DNA from 3 places in the Arthrobacter sp. 05T442 genome. Region 3 is predicted to be linked to each of the others. Evidence: riboswitches for the same ligand, from Rfam matches in the RefSeq annotation. Region 3 holds a riboswitch; each other region holds the start of a gene.
What was found. Region 3 has a riboswitch for thiamine pyrophosphate ahead of thiC (phosphomethylpyrimidine synthase ThiC). Riboswitches for the same ligand answer to the same signal wherever they lie in the genome.
Positions count from the first base shown of each region.

Region 1 (6,353 bases), 110 kb from region 3:
AGAACCCGGGCGCCGAATCCGCCCCCGAGGCCAAGAAGGCGCCTGTCCGCCGCACCCGGGCCCGCAAGACGGCCGAAACCGCCGAACCGCTGCCAGCCTTCGCCGAAGAGGCCGGAACTGCACCCGCCGCCGGGGCTGCTGCGGCCGGGACGGGCGCTGTTGACGCTCCCGCCGTCAAGCCGGTCCGACGCCGGGCCAGCCGCGCCAAGGCAGCCGCCCCGGCCGCCGAAGTGCCCGCAGTCGGGGCCCCGGCCGCGGAGGCAGCCGAAGCGCCCGTCGAAACGCGCGAAACTCCCGCCGAAGCAGCCGAGGCAGCCGTCGAAACGCGCGAAACTCCCGCGGAAGTACCGGGCGGGAAGCCCGCCGAAGCGCCGTCTGCCGCCTCCTCGCTGTTCCTCGAGCCCGGCATGGTCACCTCGATGATTTTCCAGGCCCCCGACCTCAGCACCGTTGCGCGCCCGGTTCCGGTTCCGGCCCCCGCCGCGGAGACGGAGGACGCCGATGAGGAAGAGGGCGAGGAAGGCGAGGACGCCGGGTCCCGCCGTCGCCGCCGCAGCCGCGGGCGCCGCGGCCGCACCAGCCGCACCGGCACTGAGTCCGAAGCCGATGAAGAAGGCTCCGCAGAGGAAGCCGGAGAAGAACCGGAGGGACTGCTGGAAGACGGCGTGACCTCGCGCCGCCGTCGGCGCCGCCGCCGCGGTGACCAGGACCTTGAGCTCACCGGCGGGGGAGACGACGATCCGCCCAACACCGTGACCCGCGTCCGTGCGCCCCGCGCGCTGTCGGAGGCGCCGGTCAACAACCGCGTCACGTCCGTCAAGGGATCCACCCGGCTCGAGGCCAAGAAGCAGCGCCGCAGGGAATCACGCGACACCGGCCGCCGCCGCACTGTCATCACCGAGGCCGAGTTCCTGGCCCGCCGCGAATCCGTGGACCGCCAGATGATCGTGCGCCAGCGCGACGACAGAATCCAGATCGGCGTCCTCGAAGACGGCGTCCTCGCCGAGCACTTCGTCTCCAAGACCCAGCAGGATTCCCTGATCGGCAACGTCTACCTGGGCAAGGTCCAGAACGTCCTGCCTTCCATGGAAGCTGCCTTCGTCGACATCGGACGCGGCCGCAACGCCGTGCTGTACGCCGGCGAAGTGAACTGGGAGTCCGTCAACCTCGAAGGCAAGCAGCGCCGGATCGAAAACGCGCTGAAGTCCGGCGACTCAGTCCTGGTCCAGGTCACCAAGGACCCGGTCGGCCACAAGGGCGCCCGGCTTACGAGCCAGATCTCGCTGCCCGGCCGCTACCTCGTCTACGTGCCCGGCGGTTCCATGACGGGCATCTCGCGCAAGCTGCCCGACGTCGAACGCAACCGCCTCAAGCGGATCCTCAAGGACCGCCTGCCGGAAGACGCCGGCGTCATCGTCCGCACCGCGGCCGAAGGTGCCTCCGAAGAAGAGTTGACGCACGACATCAACCGCCTCCGCGCCCAGTGGGAGGGCATCGAGAGCCAGGCCACCTCGACCAAGATGCTGGCCCCGGAGCTGCTCTACGGCGAACCCGACCTGACCATCAAGGTGGTCCGCGACGTCTTCAACGAGGACTTCTCTAAGCTGATCGTCTCCGGCGAGGAGGCCTGGGACACCATCGAGGCCTACGTCACATACGTGGCACCGGACCTCGTGGGCCGGCTCGAGAAGTGGACCAAGGACACGGACATCTTCGCTGCCTGGCGCATCGACGAGCAGATCCACAAGGCCCTTGACCGCAAGGTCTTCCTTCCCTCGGGCGGTTCCCTCGTGATCGACCGCACCGAAGCCATGACCGTGGTGGACGTCAACACCGGAAAGTTCACCGGCAGCGGCGGCAACCTTGAAGAAACCGTCACCAAGAACAACCTGGAGGCGGCGGAGGAAGTCGTCCGGCAGCTGCGGCTGCGCGACATCGGCGGCATCATCGTGATCGACTTCATCGACATGGTGCTGGAATCGAACCGCGACCTCGTGCTGCGCCGCATGGTGGAGTGCCTGGGCCGGGACCGCACCAAGCACCAGGTGGCCGAGGTGACCTCGCTGGGGCTCGTACAGATGACCCGCAAGCGGATGGGCACCGGGCTGCTCGAGGTCTTCGGCGAACAGTGCGAAGCCTGCGCAGGCCGCGGAATTGTCACCCACGACGAGCCCGTCGAGCACCGCCGTGCCAACACCGTCGCCGCCGAACACTACGTTCCCCGTGCCGAGGCCCAGCCCGCAGCGCGGACCGAACGCAAAAGCCGCCGCCGCGGCAAGGGCGGCCAGGGCACCCCGGAAGCAACCCCGTCCGCGCCGGCAGCAGTGCACGCCGAACCGACCGAGGCGGAGCGGCACGCCAAAGCCGAGGCGACCCGTGCAGCCCTGGCGAACATCGCCGCGGCAGCACACGCCGCCCACCTGCACGACGGGGAGGCAGCCGCTGCCAGCGAAGCGGGGGCCCGCCAGGCCGCCGTCGACGCAGTCACAAAGCTTGCCGCCACGGAGGAAGCAGCCGGACGCCCAGGCGCCGTCCTGACCTTCGGCGGGGAGCAGGTTGCCCTGCCCTTCGTCGAACACGCCGAGGAGTCGCAGGTGCCTTCCCTGACGCTCGACCTCCTGACCGAGGCGTTCGCCCACCTCGGCGAAGCCGGGGAAAGCACAGGCGCCGAAGCGCAGCGCCGTCCGGCGAGGGGCCAAGCCGCGGCCCCTGCGGCCGTGGCGACTGTTCCGGAGTCCACGGTTCCCGCGCCGACGGCTCCCGAGCCCGCTGTCGCGGCCGGCACCACGTCCGGCGCCCGCCGCGGACGCCGCAACCGGAGCGCCAGCCGCGCCCAGGGCGCAGCCAACGAGACGTCCGTCCAGCACCGCGAGGCAACGGCATCGGCCGCAGCCGTTTCGGTTCATGAAGCCAAGGCGCCTGCCGCGGGCAGGCCGGCAGCCAAGCCGGCAGCCAGCGAGCCGATCATCCTCGGTGTCGGCGTTCCGGCCTCGGAGCTCTAGCCGGCCCAGCCCGGCGGGACCGCGGGTGCGGCCCGGACCGGCGTAGCAATACGCCGGAACCGGGCCGCACCCGCGGTTATTTAACGGATGAGGCTAGGCTGGAGCACTGACACGGGGTGCCGCGCATTGGGCCGGCTGAGATCCAGACCCGTTGAACCTGTCCGGCTAGCACCGGCGAAGGGATGTCTCTCTTGTCCTCATCATTTCTTCCGTACCCGCCACGCCGGTCCGCGCAAACCCGGCCTCCCCGCGTCCTGGCCATCGCAGGTTCCGACCCGTCCGGCGGCGCGGGGATCCAGGCGGACCTGAAGAGCATCGCCGCGAACGGGGGCTACGGCATGGCGGCGATCACGGCGCTGACCGCGCAGAACACGCGGGGAGTCACGGCCGTCCACGTTCCGCCGGCAGCGTTCCTTGCCCGGCAGCTGGACGCGATCAGCGACGACATCGGCATCGACGCCGTGAAGATCGGCATGCTGGGCGACGCCGCGGTGATTGACGCCGTCCGCAGCTGGCTCGAAAAGGTCAGGCCCGCCGTCGTGGTCCTGGATCCAGTGATGGTGGCGACCAGCGGGGACCGCCTCCTGCAGGAATCCGCCGAAGCCGCGCTCCACGCCTTGCTGCCGCTCGCGGACCTGATCACGCCCAACCTCGCGGAGCTGGCGATCCTTTTGCATGAACCCGTCGCCGGGGACTGGGACGGGGCCCTAAAGCAGGGCAAACGCCTGGCCGCGCTGGCCGGCACCACTGTCCTCGTCAAGGGCGGCCACCTGAAAGACCGGGAGGGCGGGAGCGGCGGCGGCTGCCCGGACGCGCTCGTCAACACCGGAGGACTGCTGGGACAGGAGACCGTCGTGGTGCCGGGGGAGCGCGTCGCCACACGCAACAGCCACGGCACAGGGTGCTCCCTGTCCTCGGCCATGGCCACGGTGCAGGCCCGGGTGGGGGACTGGGAGGCAGCGCTGCGGGAGGTCAAACCGTGGCTGCAGGGTGCGTTGCGGGCTGCAACCGGACTGGACGTCGGCTCCGGCAACGGCCCCGTCCACCACTTCCATCATCTTCAGCACCTCACGGAGGGGCACGGCCGCATCCCGGACCGCGCCCCGGCGGAGGGCGAGTTCGTAGAGGCGCTCCGGAACCAGGCGGCCGGCGATCTGGAGGCAATCCATGCCCTCGACTTCATCCGGGGCCTGGCCGACGGCACGCTGCCCGAGAACGAGTTTGCCTACTACCTTGCGCAGGACGCCATCTACCTCAACGGCTACTCACGGGTCCTGGCCCGTGCCGCGGCGCTCGCGCCCTCGGACGCCGAGCAACTGTTCTGGGCCGGCTCGGCGCAGCAATGCCTCGAGGTGGAATCGGAGCTGCACCGGACCTGGCTCAGCACCCGCTCCGCCGAAGCCACCCTGGGTCCGGTCACGAAGTCCTATGTCGACCACCTGCTGGCCGCCTCGGCATCCGGCAGCTACGCTGTGCTGGTGGCGGCGGCGCTGCCGTGCTTCTGGCTCTACGCCGAGGTGGGGGAGGCCCTGCACGGGCAGTTCCTCGCCGCCGGTTCCCCGGGAAGCCATCCCTATGCCGTGTGGCTCCGCACCTACGCCGACGAAGGATTTGCCGCCGCGACCCGGCAGGCCATCGCGTATACCGACGCGGCAGCCAGGCACGCCTCGGCGTCCGAGAGGGACGCCATGGCACTGGCCTTCCGCCAGTCCTCGCGCTACGAGGTCGCATTTTTCGACGCGCCGCGCCTGCACGCCTGAACTGACCTGGCCCGTGCAGCCTGTAGGATAGTCGGGCACGGTTCGGGAAGTCGCTGCAGGAACGCTCTGTCCAAAGAGAGTGACGTCCATCACGCAGAGCCCGCCGGAACCAGCCTCGTTTGCGGCCGAAGGCAAAATTAGCGTAGTCTAGACCTTCGGTGCTTACGCCAATACTTGGGTTATGACCTTGAGGACAGTTCATTCGATTTTCGGATGGCGTTGTCCACGGGATAGCTCATGGATTCCCCCGGGGAATCCACCGGCGTAGAGGCACAGCGTGAGCCGGTCCGAACACTTTGGCCCCAGGTTCCGCACGCAAATCTAGTAATAAACGTCGAGAGAAGTGAGTTCCCCAGTGGTGTACGCGATTGTCCGCGCAGGCGGCCGCCAAGAGAAGGTTTCCGTTGGAGACTTCGTTACCCTGAACCGCGTCCCCGGTGGAGCCGGCAGCACCTTTGAGCTGCCCGCACTGCTCCTGGTAGACGGTGACAAGGTCACGTCCGCTGCCGCGGACCTGGCCAAGGTAACGGTTACGGCTGAGATCCTCGAAGACCTTCGTGGTCCGAAGATCGTCATCCAGAAGTTCAAGAACAAGACCGGCTACAAGAAGCGCCAGGGTCACCGTCAGGAATTGACCAAGGTCAAGATCACCGGTATCAAGTAACCACTCGTTACTGTTCAGGTTTTCAGCAGATTCCCCAGAATTTTAAAGGCAGGCATTTCAAATGGCACATAAAAAAGGCGCGAGTTCCACTCGCAACGGTCGTGACTCGAACGCCCAGTACCTCGGCGTCAAGCGCTTCGGCGGCCAGGTAGTCTCCGCAGGCGAGATCATCGTCCGCCAGCGCGGCACCCACTTCCACCCGGGCGCCGGCGTAGGACGCGGCGGCGACGACACCCTGTTCGCCCTGGCCCCCGGCGCCGTCGAGTTCGGCACCCGCCGCGGTCGTCGCGTTGTGAACATCGTGGCTGCTGCAGCTGCAGAGTAACAACAAGTTCTAAATCGGTGGGGCGGGCCATTAGGTCCGCTCCACCGGTGTTTTAACCGCATTACAATCATCTTGGGACCCTCTGGGCCCCGGGGAACAGCACTGAGGAGATCCACGTGGCGAGCTTTGTAGACCGGGTAGTACTGCACGTATCCGGCGGTACCGGCGGCCACGGCTGTGTCTCCGTCCACCGCGAGAAGTTCAAGCCCCTCGGCGGTCCAGACGGCGGCAACGGCGGCAACGGCGGCGACGTCATCCTGCGTGTCGATCCCCAGACCACCACCCTGCTTGATTACCACCACGCCCCGCACCGGCACGCCACCAACGGCGGCCCCGGCATGGGCGACTGGCGCGCCGGCAAACACGGCGAAACCCTGATCCTTCCGGTCCCCGTGGGCACCGTGGTGAAATCCAAGGACGGCACCGTCCTGGCCGACCTCGTGGGCGAAGGCGCCGAATACATCGCGGCCGCCGGCGGTATTGGCGGACTCGGGAACGCCTCGCTCTCCTCGCAGAAGCGCCGTGCCCCCGGCTTCGCGCTGCTCGGCATCGAAGGCGAGTCCAGCGACGTCGTCCTGGAACTGAAGTCCATCGCGGACATC
Region 1 covers NZ_JBFTKM010000009.1:107,992-114,344, forward strand. The annotation lists gene AC1DES_RS10930 (Rne/Rng family ribonuclease) at 1-3,002, shown strand, start outside; TPP riboswitch at 3,105-3,202, shown strand; gene AC1DES_RS10935 (bifunctional hydroxymethylpyrimidine kinase/phosphomethylpyrimidine kinase) at 3,185-4,762, shown strand; gene rplU (50S ribosomal protein L21) at 5,118-5,426, shown strand; gene rpmA (50S ribosomal protein L27) at 5,488-5,751, shown strand; gene obgE (GTPase ObgE) at 5,868-6,353, shown strand, end outside.
Region 1: it holds a riboswitch for thiamine pyrophosphate, as region 3 does, so the genes downstream of both, AC1DES_RS10935 (bifunctional hydroxymethylpyrimidine kinase/phosphomethylpyrimidine kinase) here and thiC (phosphomethylpyrimidine synthase ThiC) in region 3, are expected to answer to the same signal.

Region 2 (6,353 bases), on a different contig from region 3:
CCAGGACGAGATCCAGGACGATGCCGAAGACCGCCGCGTCGCGGCGACGCCCCGCTTCGACGCCGAGGACGACTCTGTGATACCCGTCGAAACCTCCGAATTCCCCCTGGCCATGATCGGCTCCGATGCCACGGGGATTTCAGACGCCGCCGGGGAGACCGCCGCAGCGATCATGTCGGGCGACCGCCCGGTCCTGGCTGAAAACGCCGCCGCGGAAGAACGGCCGGGATCCCGGAACGCGGCCCTAAGCCCGGAAGGAGGCGGAGAGTGAACATCACCAGTTTTGCCCCGCTCGCCGTCGTACTTCCCATCCTTGGCGCCGCACTGGCGTTCCTGCTGATCCGGTCCCCCCGGTCCCAGCGGGCCGTCAGCATCGCGGTCCTGTCCCTGACGCTGCTGCTTGAATGCTGGCTCCTTGCCTCCGTCTGGGAGGGCGGGGCGGCAGCGGTGAACCTCGGCGGCTGGCTTCCGCCCTGGGGCATCGTGATGGTGGTGGACCAGTTCTCCTCGCTCATGCTCGTGGTGTCCTCCGCCGTGAGCCTCGCCGTGCTGGTCTACGCGACAGGGCAGGGCATGGCCGACGGCGACCGCGACGCGCCGGTATCGATCTTCCACCCCACCTATCTGATCCTGGTGGCAGGGGTGTCCAACGCCTTCCTGTCCGGGGACCTCTTCAACCTCTACGTGGGCTTTGAGATCCTCCTGACGGCCAGCTATGTGCTGATCACACTGGGCGGGACAGGCCCCCGCATCCGCGCCGGGGTCACTTACGTGGTGGTCTCGGTGGTCTCCTCGGTGCTCTTCCTGATCGCGATCGCCATGATCTACGGCGCTACCGGAACTATCAACATGGCCGACCTCGCTATCAAGCTCGCCGACCTCGACCAGGGCACGCGGACCCTGCTGCACGTCATGCTGCTGGTTGCTTTCGGCATCAAGGCTGCGGTGTTCCCGCTGTCCTTCTGGCTCCCGGACTCCTACCCGACCGCGCCCGCCCCCGTCACGGCGGTGTTTGCCGGCCTGCTGACCAAGGTCGGGGTCTACGCCATGGTGCGCACGGAGACGCTCCTGTTCCCCGGGGACACGCTCAATGCGCCGCTCATGGTGGCCGCCTTGTTGACCATGGTCGTGGGGATCCTCGGCGCCCTGGCCCAGAGCGACATCAAGCGGCTCCTGTCCTTCACGCTGGTCAGCCACATCGGCTACATGGTGTTCGGACTGGCGATGTCAACGGCGGCCGGCCTGGCCGCCGCGGTCTTCTACGTCGTCCACCACATCACCATCCAGACCAGCCTGTTCCTGGTGACCGGCCTGATTGAACGCCGGGGCGGAAGCTCCTCGGTGGACCGCGTGGCCGGCTTGGCCAAGCTGTCCCCGCTGCTGGCCGTGCTCTTCTTCGTCCCCGCGATGAACCTGGCCGGGATCCCGCCGTTCTCGGGCTTCCTGGGTAAGCTCGGGCTCCTGCAGGCGGGCATCCAGCTCGGCACGCCGCTGGCCTACGCACTGGTGATCGGGGGAGTGCTCACCAGCCTGCTGACGCTGCTGGCTGTCGCCAGGGTCTGGAACCGCGCGTTCTGGCGCAAACCCGAGGACGCGGAACATCCGGACGCGGTGCTGCTCGCCGCTTCCCGGGACTCGGCCACCGGGAACAGGGCAGGGAAATCCAACGTCATCTTGCTGCCGCGGACCATGGTGGGCTCCACCCTGGGCCTGGTGATCCTCGGCGTGGCGCTGACAGTTTTCGCAGGGCCCCTGTTCAAGGTGGCCGACCAGTCCGCAAGGGAGATGCTGGACAGGTCCTCGTACATCCAGGCGGTGCTGGGCGAGGACGCGCCCGTCCCGGCGATCGCCGAGCTCGCGCCCGGCCAGCGGCCGGAGGGCCGGAAATGAGCCGGAAGCGGATCTCGCTGCGCCAGGAACTGCCGCTGCTGGTGTGGCTTGTGATCGTCTGGGGTGCCCTCTGGCAGAACTTCAGTCCGGGCAACCTGCTCTTCGGGGCACTCGTCGCGGTGGTGGTGGCCAGGGTGTTCTACTTGCCGCCGGTGGAACTCGGCGGACGTTTCAACGCCCTCCGTGCGATCTTCTTCGCGTTTGTGTTCCTGGCGAAGGTCGTGGAGGCCAGCCTCCAGGTACTGTTCCTTGCCGTCGTCCGGGGACCGCGGGTGATCAGCGCCGTCGTCGCCGTCCCGCTGCGGAGTCGTTCCGACCTCCTGGTGACGGCCACCGGGCATGTGATCTCGCTGATTCCCGGGTCGCTGGTGGTGGAGGTGGACAGGTCGACGTCCACGCTCTATATCCATGGGATCAATGTCCGTAATGCCGAGGACGGGGCCAGGCTCCGCAAGGAGGTCCGGGACACCGAGGCCTCCCTGATCCGCATCATGGGGACCAAGGACGAACTGTCCGCACTGAACCAGGAGGTGGGCGCGTGATGCAGCTTGTTCTGACGGTGACCGCCGTCGTACTCTCCGTGGCCGCGGCCGGGGCCATCATCCGGATCGCGAGGGGCCCGTCGCTGCTGGACCGGGTGCTCGCGGTCGATGTGCTGTTGGCCATCTTCGGCGCCGCACTGTGCATTGACATGGCCGTCAACCGGAATTTGAACAACCTGATGCTGCTGGTGGCGATGTCCATCATCGGCTTTGTCGGCTCCGTCACGGTGGCCCGGTTCGTGGCGGACAGGAGGGAACCCACCCGTGATTCCTGACACGCTCCCCGCCGACGCCGTGATCGACGCCGTATCCGCCGTCTGCATGGTGGCCGGTGCGCTGATGTCCCTCGCTGCGGCCGTCGGGCTGCTGCGGTTCCCGGACCTCATGAGCCGGATGCACGCCGCGACGAAGCCCCAGGTGCTCGGCCTGTTCCTGCTGCTTCTGGCCGTGGGTCTGCAAATGCGCGTCTGGTGGGTCTGGCCCGTGCTGATGGTGGCGTGGCTCTTCCAGCTGCTCACCGTGCCTGTCGCCGCCCACATGGTGGGCCGGGCCGGCTACCGGACCAAGCACCTGCACCCCGAGCTGCTAAGCACGGACGAGCTCGAGGCCGTGGTCCAGAGGGCGGCCGCCCAGCGTCGGCTGGACGACGACGGCGGCGGGGCCGACGGCCGGGGTTAGACGATGTCCTGGGTCTTGGCGAAACGGGTGACCGCACGCTGCGTGCCGCGGTTCGCGAGAACCTGGATGATGGCGCTGACCGACGCGGAAATCAGGGCGAAGGTCAGTGCCGAGCGCAGCGTGGTGGGGACGTCGTCGTCATGGCCCTTGGGCGGCTTGTTGCCCGTGGTCTTTTCCCAGACGGTGTCGACGAGCTTGGTTCCGGCGAAGCCGGCCAGCAGGCTGATGCCGGTGCCCAGCAGTTTGATGACAATGTTCATTCTTGGGACTCCTTGCGGCAGGAAACAGGGCTTCCCCTAGCCTAGCGCCCAGCCCGGCCGAGTATCTCCGACAGGGCTTCGACCACCAGATCGTGGTCGGCTTTCTGGGGCAACCCGGAGACCGTGACGGTGCCGACCGCCCCCGTGCCCCTTAGGTAGATCGGAAAGGCGCCGCCGTGGGCGGCGAACATGGACTGGTCGAACCAGGCGTTGTCCTCGATCCGTCCGCCGGCTGCCCGGGCGCGGAGGCCCACGAGCAGCGACGGGACCTCGTACCGCACGGCAGTGCGTTTCTTGGCGTTGATCCACCGTTCGTTGTCCGGGGTGGCGCCGTCCAGTGCCGCGTGGAAGAGGACCTGCTCGCCTTTGCTGATATCGATGGCGATTGGCAGTGAGCGTGTCCTGCCCAGCTCAACGAGGAGGAGCCCGAGGTCCAGGGCGTCGTCCTTGCTGAAGGACGCGAACTGGAGCGCGTCGATCTCAGACAGGATGCGGCCGATCAGCGCCGCCAGGGACCCCGGCGGTTGCGGCTCGCTCGAGTCCGGGTCATAGTCAGCGGAGGACCCTGATGTGGCTGGTGTAAGCGTCACAATAATCCAGCTTTCCGGTTGGTTGTCCGTCTGCCCTCCGGCGGCAGCCCGTGTCCGCGCCACTGCCGACTCTATCAAGCCCGGTGCTCACGGACACCGGCGCGGACGTGTTCCCTGCCGGCAGGGACCGGGCCGGCCGCCGGCTCCAGATTGTGACTGCCGGCCGCGGATTCCCGGACTGCCGGGTGTAAACTGGACACCGCCCACAAGGGTGATTTTAGATACGACAGGGGAGCGCCGCCGTCGGTCATCACCGGGGAGATCCGGGGAAGCCAAAGGTGGGCGCTGAGAGTGCGGACAGCCGCAGACCCTCGAACCTGATCCGGTTAGTACCGGCGCAAGGGAGTCGAGTTCTCAGAGTGCCCGGAGCGGCGGCGAAAGCCACAGCCGGCCGGGGCACTCTCCCCTCCTGTTCCTCAGGAGGACGACATGACTGATATTTTTGCAAACCAGACGCTCAACCGGCGCGGCTACAACTGGCGTGTGGTCGACATCGTCGTGGCTGCGCTGATCGCCGTTGCCGGCGGCGTTATCTTCTGGGCTTGGGATCAGGGCGCCAACCTGGTCTCGGCACCTGTTAATGCGCTCTACCCGCCGCTGTCCGGCCTCTACGCAGGCGGCTGGATGATTCCGGCCATCCTGGGCATGCTCATTGTCCGCAAGCCGGGGGCGGCGTTGTTCTGCGAAACCGTCGCCGCTACGGGCGAGCTGATCATGGGCTCGCAGTACGGCACGACGGTGCTGATTTCCGGTGTCCTGCAGGGCCTCGGTGCGGAACTGGTGTTCGCCGCGTTCCTGTACAAGAGGTTCAACCTGCCGGTGTCCCTGCTGGCAGGGGCCGGCGCGGGCCTGTTCTGCGGCCTGAACGACTCCTTCCTGCCCTGGGGCTGGAACATCGCCTACGAGCCCGGGGACAAGCTCGCCTACATCATCTTCACGGCAGTCTCCGGCGCAGTAATCGCCGGAGCCCTGGCCTGGCTCGCCACCCGCGGCCTGGCCAGGACCGGGGTCCTGGGCTCCTTCGCGTCCCGCAAGGCCGCCACAGAGCCCGTCTCTTCCTGACGTCCGCGCGCCGCACATGACACCTTCCAACACGGTCCGCCCGGCAGCGGTCACGGCCCGCGGCTGGGGCTGGCGGCACGCCGGCCGGCCCCGGCCCGCGGTCAACGGACTGGACCTGGACATCCGGCCCGGGGAGCGGGTGCTGCTGCTGGGCCCTTCCGGCGCCGGCAAATCCACGCTGCTCCACGCCCTGGCGGGCGTGCTCGGCGACAGTTCCGCCGGCGCCGCGGGCGGAGCCGGTTCGCCGGGCCTGCCCGCGGACGCGGAGGATTCCGACGAGACAGGGAGCCTCCTGATCGACGGCTGCCCGCCACGCGCGCAGCGCGGTCGGGCCGGGCTCATGCAGCAGGACCCGGAAACCCAAGTGGTGCTCTCGCGCCTCGGCGACGACGTCGCCTTCGGGGCGGAGAACCTTTCCGTGCCGCCGGAGAAAATCTGGCGGCGTGTGCAGGAAGCGCTCGACGACGTCGGGCTGGGCCGGCTGCCGCTGGACCACCCGACGTCGGCCCTCTCCGGCGGGCAGAAGCAGCGACTGGCGCTTGCCGGCATCCTGGCGATGCGTCCCGGGCTGCTCCTTCTCGACGAACCCACCGCCAACCTGGACCCTGCCGGCGTCCTGGAGGTCCGCGACGCCGTGGGCCGCAGCCTGGACAAGACCGGCGCCACCCTGGTTGTGGTGGAACACCGCGTGGCCGTGTGGAAAGACCTCGTGGACCGGATCGTGGTGCTGCAGCCGGGGTCGGCCACGGAATCCGCCGTGCTGATTGACGGGCCCCCCGACCAGGTCCTGGAGCAGGCGCGGGACATGCTCATTGCTGCGGGCGTCTGGGTGCCGGGGCATGTGCCAACGACCCGGGCCCGTTCAGCGGGGGGTACGGCGGGGACAGCCGGGACCCTCGGGACGGCCGGGGCATCCGGGGTGGCGGCCGGAGCGCTGCTGCTCGCCGCGGAAGACCTGGCGGTGTCCCGTGAGCGGCCGCGCCGGGCGGGCCGACGCGGGGGGTTCCGGACCATTCCGCCGCATCCCGTGCAGTCCGGCATCACAGCGCGGGTCCGTGCGGGGGAGGCCCTGACGATCACCGGACCCAACGGTTCGGGGAAGTCGACCTTTGCCCTAACCCTGGCCGGTCTCCTGCAGCCTGTCTCCGGGGCGGTCTCCGCAACTATGGAGCTCAGCGCCGGCGCCGGAATCGACCCGTACCGGTGGAAGGCCCAGCAGCTGATCGCCAGGATCGGGACCGTCTTCCAGGAACCCGAGCACCAGTTCGTCACAGGCCGCGTGCTTGACGAGCTGATGTTCGGGCCCAGGCACCTCGGCTATGGCGAGGAGC
Region 2 covers NZ_JBFTKM010000011.1:12,091-18,443, forward strand. The annotation lists gene AC1DES_RS11910 (Na(+)/H(+) antiporter subunit C) at 1-271, shown strand, start outside; gene AC1DES_RS11915 (Na+/H+ antiporter subunit D) at 268-1,890, shown strand; gene AC1DES_RS11920 (Na+/H+ antiporter subunit E) at 1,887-2,432, shown strand; gene AC1DES_RS11925 (monovalent cation/H+ antiporter complex subunit F) at 2,432-2,707, shown strand; gene mnhG (monovalent cation/H(+) antiporter subunit G) at 2,697-3,110, shown strand; gene AC1DES_RS11935 (DUF4235 domain-containing protein) at 3,107-3,370, opposite strand; gene AC1DES_RS11940 (heme-degrading domain-containing protein) at 3,412-3,960, opposite strand; TPP riboswitch at 4,179-4,322, shown strand; gene AC1DES_RS11945 (ECF transporter S component) at 4,390-5,022, shown strand; gene AC1DES_RS11950 (ABC transporter ATP-binding protein) at 5,039-6,353, shown strand, end outside.
Region 2: it holds a riboswitch for thiamine pyrophosphate, as region 3 does, so the genes downstream of both, AC1DES_RS11945 (ECF transporter S component) here and thiC (phosphomethylpyrimidine synthase ThiC) in region 3, are expected to answer to the same signal.

Region 3 (6,353 bases):
ATGGCATGCGGAACGCCGAGCAGGGAGTCGCTGGCCACATCCACCATGGCCAGCTCATAGTCGGCGCCGGCGGCGTGGACGGCGGTGCCGGCCAGGTCCCCGAGCCGTTCGACTTCGAAGTCGCTGATGTCCGGGATCCGTACGGCGCCCGGGGCGGCAGGCGCACCGCCGTCCAAGGCCCCGGCACGCTTGAGGGCTGCGTTGTGGGTGGAAACAAAGATTTCGGTGAATCCCAAGGAAACACTCCTCATGAGTCGCGGCCGGATTGTTGTTTCAGCCTAGCCGCTCGAGCCCGGCCGCGCCCGGACCGGACATGCCCTCCCCTGACCGCGGCCAATGGACATGCTGGCAACATGTCCATTCCCGGCCGCGAACGGTGGACATGCCCATCGGTCGCGTCAGCGAAAACTGGACATGCCCTCCCCTGGACCGTGGCCGACACTCTTCCACCCAGCCTCGCCTGTGGACATGCCCTCCCCCGGCCGCGACCAATGGACATGTTGGCACTATGTCCATTCCCGCCCGCCTGCGTTGGACATGTCCCTGAGGTCCTGCCCTTGAACGTTGGGCATGTCCAGTGCCAGGCGACAGCGGAGAACCTACGCACCGCCGCAGCACTGGCAGCGGCAGGCCTTTGGAGGCGGCGGCGGACTCCCCAATCACCAGTCCGGCAGGCAGGCAGGCATCCCAGGCCTTATGCAACGGTGTCCGGCAACGGGCGGCGTGGCGGACCGGGCATGGCAAACCGGTGGAAAATAAATCCCGGACAGCTGTGGGTGACCGCATCATGGTGCGTCCGCGGACGGCTCACGCGCCCGGCCACCACGCCGGACTCAGCGGGTGCTCAGCGGACAGCGACACGGATGCGGTTGCGCCACGGATCCTCGAACCGCAGCTCGGCCCCGGTGTGGTGGGACTGGACACCGGCAACCTTGAGACGGTCGGCAAGGGCTCCGACGTCGTCCCCCGAAGGCACTTCAATCAGCACTTCGCCCAGGCCGAGGGTGTCCCGGCGGGGCCCGGCGCCGCGGCTATTCCAGACGTTCATGGCCATGTGGTGGTGGTAGCCGCCGGCGGAGACGAACAGCGCCTGGCCGTGCCAGCCCGCCGTCTTCTCAAAGCCCAGGGTCCCGACGTAGAAGTCGTGGGCCGACTGGACGTCGCCCACCTGCAGGTGGACGTGCCCGACGCCGGCATCGGCCTCGCGCTGGCCGCTCACGGATTCTTCGGTCAGGAACTGTTCCAGATAGCGCTGCGGCGGCAGGGCGAGACTGTCCATCACGACGTTCTTGCCCTCCCAGGCCCACGCGGCCCGCGGACGGTCGTAGTAGAGCTCGATCCCGTTGCCTTCGGGGTCGTTGAAATAGAACGCCTCGCTGACCAGGTGGTCGGCGCTCCCCGTGAAGGACTGCGGCTCGAACTGGGCCGCGCTGGCGACCGTGGCGGCCAGGGCAGGCTGGTCCTCGAAGAGCAGTGCCGTGTGGAAGAGGCCGGCCTCGCCGCGGGAGGGGATGTTCAGCCCGGGGGCGGGGGCGAGGTGGACCAGCGGCTTCTGGCGGCGGCCGAGGTAGAGCCCGCCGTCCTGCTCGGCCACAATGTCAAGGCCCAGGGCACGCTGGTAGTAGTCCGTCATGAGCCGCATGTCGCCGACTTTGAGCATCACAGTGCCCATGGTGAGTGCGGCGGGAAGAAGATCGTGGCTGGTGGCTTCGGCAGTCATTTGAACGCTCCGGTGGTTCAGTGGCCACCGACCTTCGATGACCTTTGCATATAGTTAAAATTACTTGAAGCTTCAATTTATTCCAAATGGGCCAGCCGCCGCGGCTGGATCCACGCGACGATCCGGGTCCCGTCACACTCGGGTGGACCTCGGGGCCCTTGTGGTAGCTTCTTCTACGACCACACGGGTGCCTCTGCAGGGGCTGAGATCGGGCTGACGCAGCCTGCGACCGTTGAACCTGTCCGGGTAATGCCGGCGAAGGAAGTGAGTATTTCCGTGAGCACCCAATCTGCGCAGCACAGCCCTGTCCAAAACCGGGCCGGACAAGACCGGACCAACCAAGACCAGCCCGGCCAAAACCAGCCCGCGGTCCCCACACAGTCGCTGAAGTCCCGTTCCCTGGCGTTCGCCACGGATCCGGAGCACGGCATCCGCGTTCCGGTGACCGAGATTGCGCTGGCGGCCTCTCCGGGCGGCGCCGCCAACGCCCCGTTCCGGGTCTACCGCACGGCCGGGCCGGGCAGCGACCCGGTCCTGGGGCTGGAACCGCTCCGCGCACCGTGGATTGCGGCCAGGGCCGATACCGAGCCGTACAGCGGGCGGGAACGGAACCTGCTCGACGACGGCAGGTCGGCCGTGCGCCGCGGTGCCGCGTCCGCCGAGTGGAAAGGCGCCCGGCCTGTGCCCCGCCGCGCCGTCGCCGGCCGGACGGTGACCCAGATGCACTACGCACGGCAAGGTGTGATCACGCCGGAGATGCGGTTCGTCGCCTTGCGCGAAAACTGCGGCGTCGAACTGGTCCGCAGCGAGGTGGCGGCAGGCCGGGCCATCATCCCGAACAACATCAACCACCCCGAATCCGAGCCCATGATCATCGGCAAGGCCTTCCTGGTGAAGATCAATGCCAACATCGGCAACTCTGCCGTGACCAGCTCCATCGCGGAGGAGGTGGACAAACTGCAGTGGGCCACGCAGTGGGGTGCCGACACTGTCATGGACCTCTCCACCGGCGATGACATCCACACCACCCGCGAGTGGATCATCCGCAACTCCCCCGTCCCGATCGGCACGGTTCCGATCTACCAGGCGCTCGAAAAAGTCAACGGCGAGGCGAACGCCCTGACCTGGGAAATCTTCCGGGACACCGTGATCGAGCAGTGCGAGCAGGGGGTCGACTACATGACCATCCACGCCGGAGTGCTGCTGCGCTATGTGCCGCTGACCGCCAACCGGGTCACGGGCATCGTCTCGCGCGGAGGGTCGATCATGGCCGGCTGGTGCCTCGCGCACCACCAGGAAAACTTCCTCTACACGCACTTTGACGAGCTCTGCGCGATCTTCGCCAAATACGATGTCGCGTTCTCGCTGGGCGACGGACTGCGGCCCGGCGCGACGGCGGACGCCAACGACGCCGCGCAGTTCGCCGAGCTGGATACCCTGGCCGAGCTGACGAAGCGTGCCTGGGAGTTCGATGTCCAGGTCATGGTGGAGGGGCCGGGCCATGTGCCGTTCCATCTGGTCCGTGAAAACGTGGAGCGCCAGCAGGAGCTCTGCCAGGGCGCACCGTTCTACACGCTCGGGCCGCTGGTCACGGATATCGCGCCGGGCTATGACCACATCACCTCGGCCATCGGCGCCACGGAGATCGCCCGGTACGGCACCGCGATGCTCTGCTATGTCACACCCAAGGAGCACCTCGGGCTGCCGAACAAGGACGACGTCAAAACGGGAGTGATCACGTACAAGATCGCAGCGCACGCGGCCGACCTGGCCAAGGGCCACCCGGGCGCCCACGAACGCGATGACGCCCTGTCCAAGGCACGGTTCGAGTTCCGCTGGCGGGACCAGTTCGCCCTTTCCCTGGATCCGGTCACCGCAGAGGCTTTCCACGACGAGACGTTGCCGGCCGAACCGGCCAAGACTGCGCACTTCTGCTCGATGTGCGGGCCGAAGTTCTGTTCCATGCGGATCAGCCAGGACATCCGGGACGAATACGGATCAGCGGATTCCCAGGCCGCCCTGGCACAGCTGGCGGCCGGAATGCAGGCCAAGAGCAACGAGTTCCTTGCCTCGGGCGGCAAGGTCTACCTGCCGGAGCCTGCCGTCGGCGCACCCCCGGCGTCCTAGGTGTACCCGGCTACGACGCTTCTGCGTGCTGGCGCCGGCTGACATCCGCAATGAACGAGCGGATGATCCGGTCTCCGTCCGCTGAGTCCTGGGGCCGGTGTCCTCCCGCGGCGACGCGGTGCAGGGCGCCGGTTTCACGCAGGTAGCCTGCGATTTCCTCGTAGAGCGGTTCCCAGCCGCCGGTGAGCACCAGGGTGGGGACCCCGGGCACGATCTGCAGGGGCGCCTCCCAGGCAGGTGCCTGCAGCCTGAGCCGCCGGGCGGCGCGGCGTGCCTCCGGGGTGGTGGCGCCGGGAGCCTCCGCCGAAAACGCGCGGCGCACAAGTTCCCTGTGGAAATCGTCGTCGCTCAGATGGTGGCGGACGTCGAACAGCGGCTGCATCAGGGTCCGGTGCGCGGCCGTAGCCGGCAGTTCCGCCGTCAGGGAGAGGCAGCCCGGTTCCACCAGGGTGAGGGACTGGACGAGGTCTGGCCATTCGACGGCGGCCATCATCGCGGAGATGGCGCCCTGGGAGTGCGCCACGACGTGGCCGCCGGCCGCGCCGCGTCCGTCGTCGGCGAGCGCGCCCAGCACGATGGCTGCGTCGGCGGCGAAGTCGGATTCGAGCGGTTCAGCGACGGCGTCGAAGCCGTGGCGGCGCAGGAACAGGGCGTCATAGCCCAGCGCCATCCCGTGCTGCTTTGGCCACGCGGAGGCCCCGAAGCTGCCTGCCCCGTGGACGAAGACTACGCGCTGCTTGAACATGATCTAACCCTAGGGCACCGGTCCCGCAAGGGGGCCTGCGACATAGCTGCGGGCTGCCGGTTACTTGCTGCCGCCGAGGAACTTATCGAAGCCCTTGGGCAGGTTCAGCTGGGAGGGATCGAAGTCCCCGCCCTGCTGCCCGAAGGACGCGCCGGTGGGCACGGTGTTGGGCCCTGCCGCACGCCGGGCCTCGGCGTCACGGAGTTCCTGCGCGGCCTTGGCCGGGTTGCCGGAGCGGGCCTTCTTCTTGGGGGCGTTCTTGGCTCCCTTGCGCGCCCCTCCGCCGCCCATGCCGGGCATTCCCGGCATACCGGGCATCCCGCCGCCGGCAGCCATCTTCTTCATCATCTTCTGGGCCTGGGCGAAGCGCTCCAGGAGGCCGTTGACCTCGGAGACGTGCACGCCGGAGCCGCGGGCGATACGGGCGCGGCGGGAGCCGTTGATGATCTTGGGCGCGACGCGCTCGTGCGGCGTCATGGACCGGACAATGGCCTCGACGCGGTCGATCTCGCGTTCGTCGAACTGCTCAAGCTGCTGCCGGATGTTCTGCGCGCCCGGCATCATCATGAGCATCTTCTTCATGGAGCCCATGTTGCGGATCTGCTGCATCTGGGCCAGGAAGTCGTCCAGGGTGAAGTCTTCCTGGTCGGCGAACTTCTTCGCCATCCGTGCGGCTTCGTCCTTGTCCCAGGATCTTTCGGCCTGCTCGATCAGGGTGAGCACGTCGCCGAGGTCAAGGATGCGGGAGGCCATGCGGTCCGGGTGGAAGAGCTCGAAGTCGTCGAGGCCTTCGCCGGTGGACGCGAACATGACGGGCTTGCCGGTCACAGAGGCGACTGAGAGCGCGGCACCGCCGCGGGCGTCGCCGTCGAGCTTGGAGAGCACGACGCCGGTGAAGTTGACGCCTTCATCGAAAGCGAGCGCCGTGTTGACGGCGTCCTGGCCGATCATGGAGTCGATGACGAAGAGGACTTCGTTGGGGACGATCGCCCGGCGGATCTGGCGGGCCTGCTCCATCATCTCGGCGTCGATGCCGGTACGGCCGGCGGTGTCCACGATCACGACGTCGTGCAGCGTGCGGCGGGCTTCCTCGACGCCGTCGCGGGCGACGGCGACCGGGTCGCCGGCGGGGTGCTCAAGCTCGGCGGACGTTGCGCCCGGGTGCGGGGCGAACACCGGCACGCCCGCGCGCTGGCCGACGATCTGCAGCTGGTTGACGGCGTTGGGGCGCTGCAGGTCCGAAGCGACCAGCATGGGGCTGTGGCCCTGGGCCTTGAGGTACTTGGCGAGCTTGCCGGCGAGGGTGGTCTTGCCGGCACCCTGGAGGCCCGCGAGCATGATGATGGTGGGGCCGGTCTTGGCCAGGCGGATCCTGCGGGTTTCGCCGCCGAGGATCTCGACGAGTTCCTCGTTGACGATCTTCACGATCTGCTGGCCCGGGTTTAGCGCGGCGTTGACCTCGGCGCCGAGGGCACGCTCGCGCACGCGCCCGGTGAATTCCCGGACGACAGGGACTGCGACATCGGCGTCCAGGAGGGCGCGCCGGATTTCGCGGACCGTGCCGTCAACGTCGGCCTCGGTCAGGCGGCCTTTGCCACGGAGGTTCTTGAAGGTTGCTGTCAACCGGTCAGAGAGTGAATTGAACACGCGCCGTGCACTTCTTTCAGTGGATCTACAGATGGCGGCCGGTCCGGCACGCCAGCGTCGCGGCTGATGTTCGCCTGAACGAACCGCCTCGACAACGGGACTCGACTATCTAGG
Region 3 covers NZ_JBFTKM010000009.1:1,570-7,922, reverse strand. The annotation lists gene AC1DES_RS10400 (hypothetical protein) at 1-236, opposite strand, end outside; gene AC1DES_RS10395 (VOC family protein) at 845-1,720, opposite strand; TPP riboswitch at 1,894-2,001, shown strand; gene thiC (phosphomethylpyrimidine synthase ThiC) at 1,997-3,847, shown strand; gene AC1DES_RS10385 (alpha/beta fold hydrolase) at 3,858-4,592, opposite strand; gene ffh (signal recognition particle protein) at 4,653-6,239, opposite strand.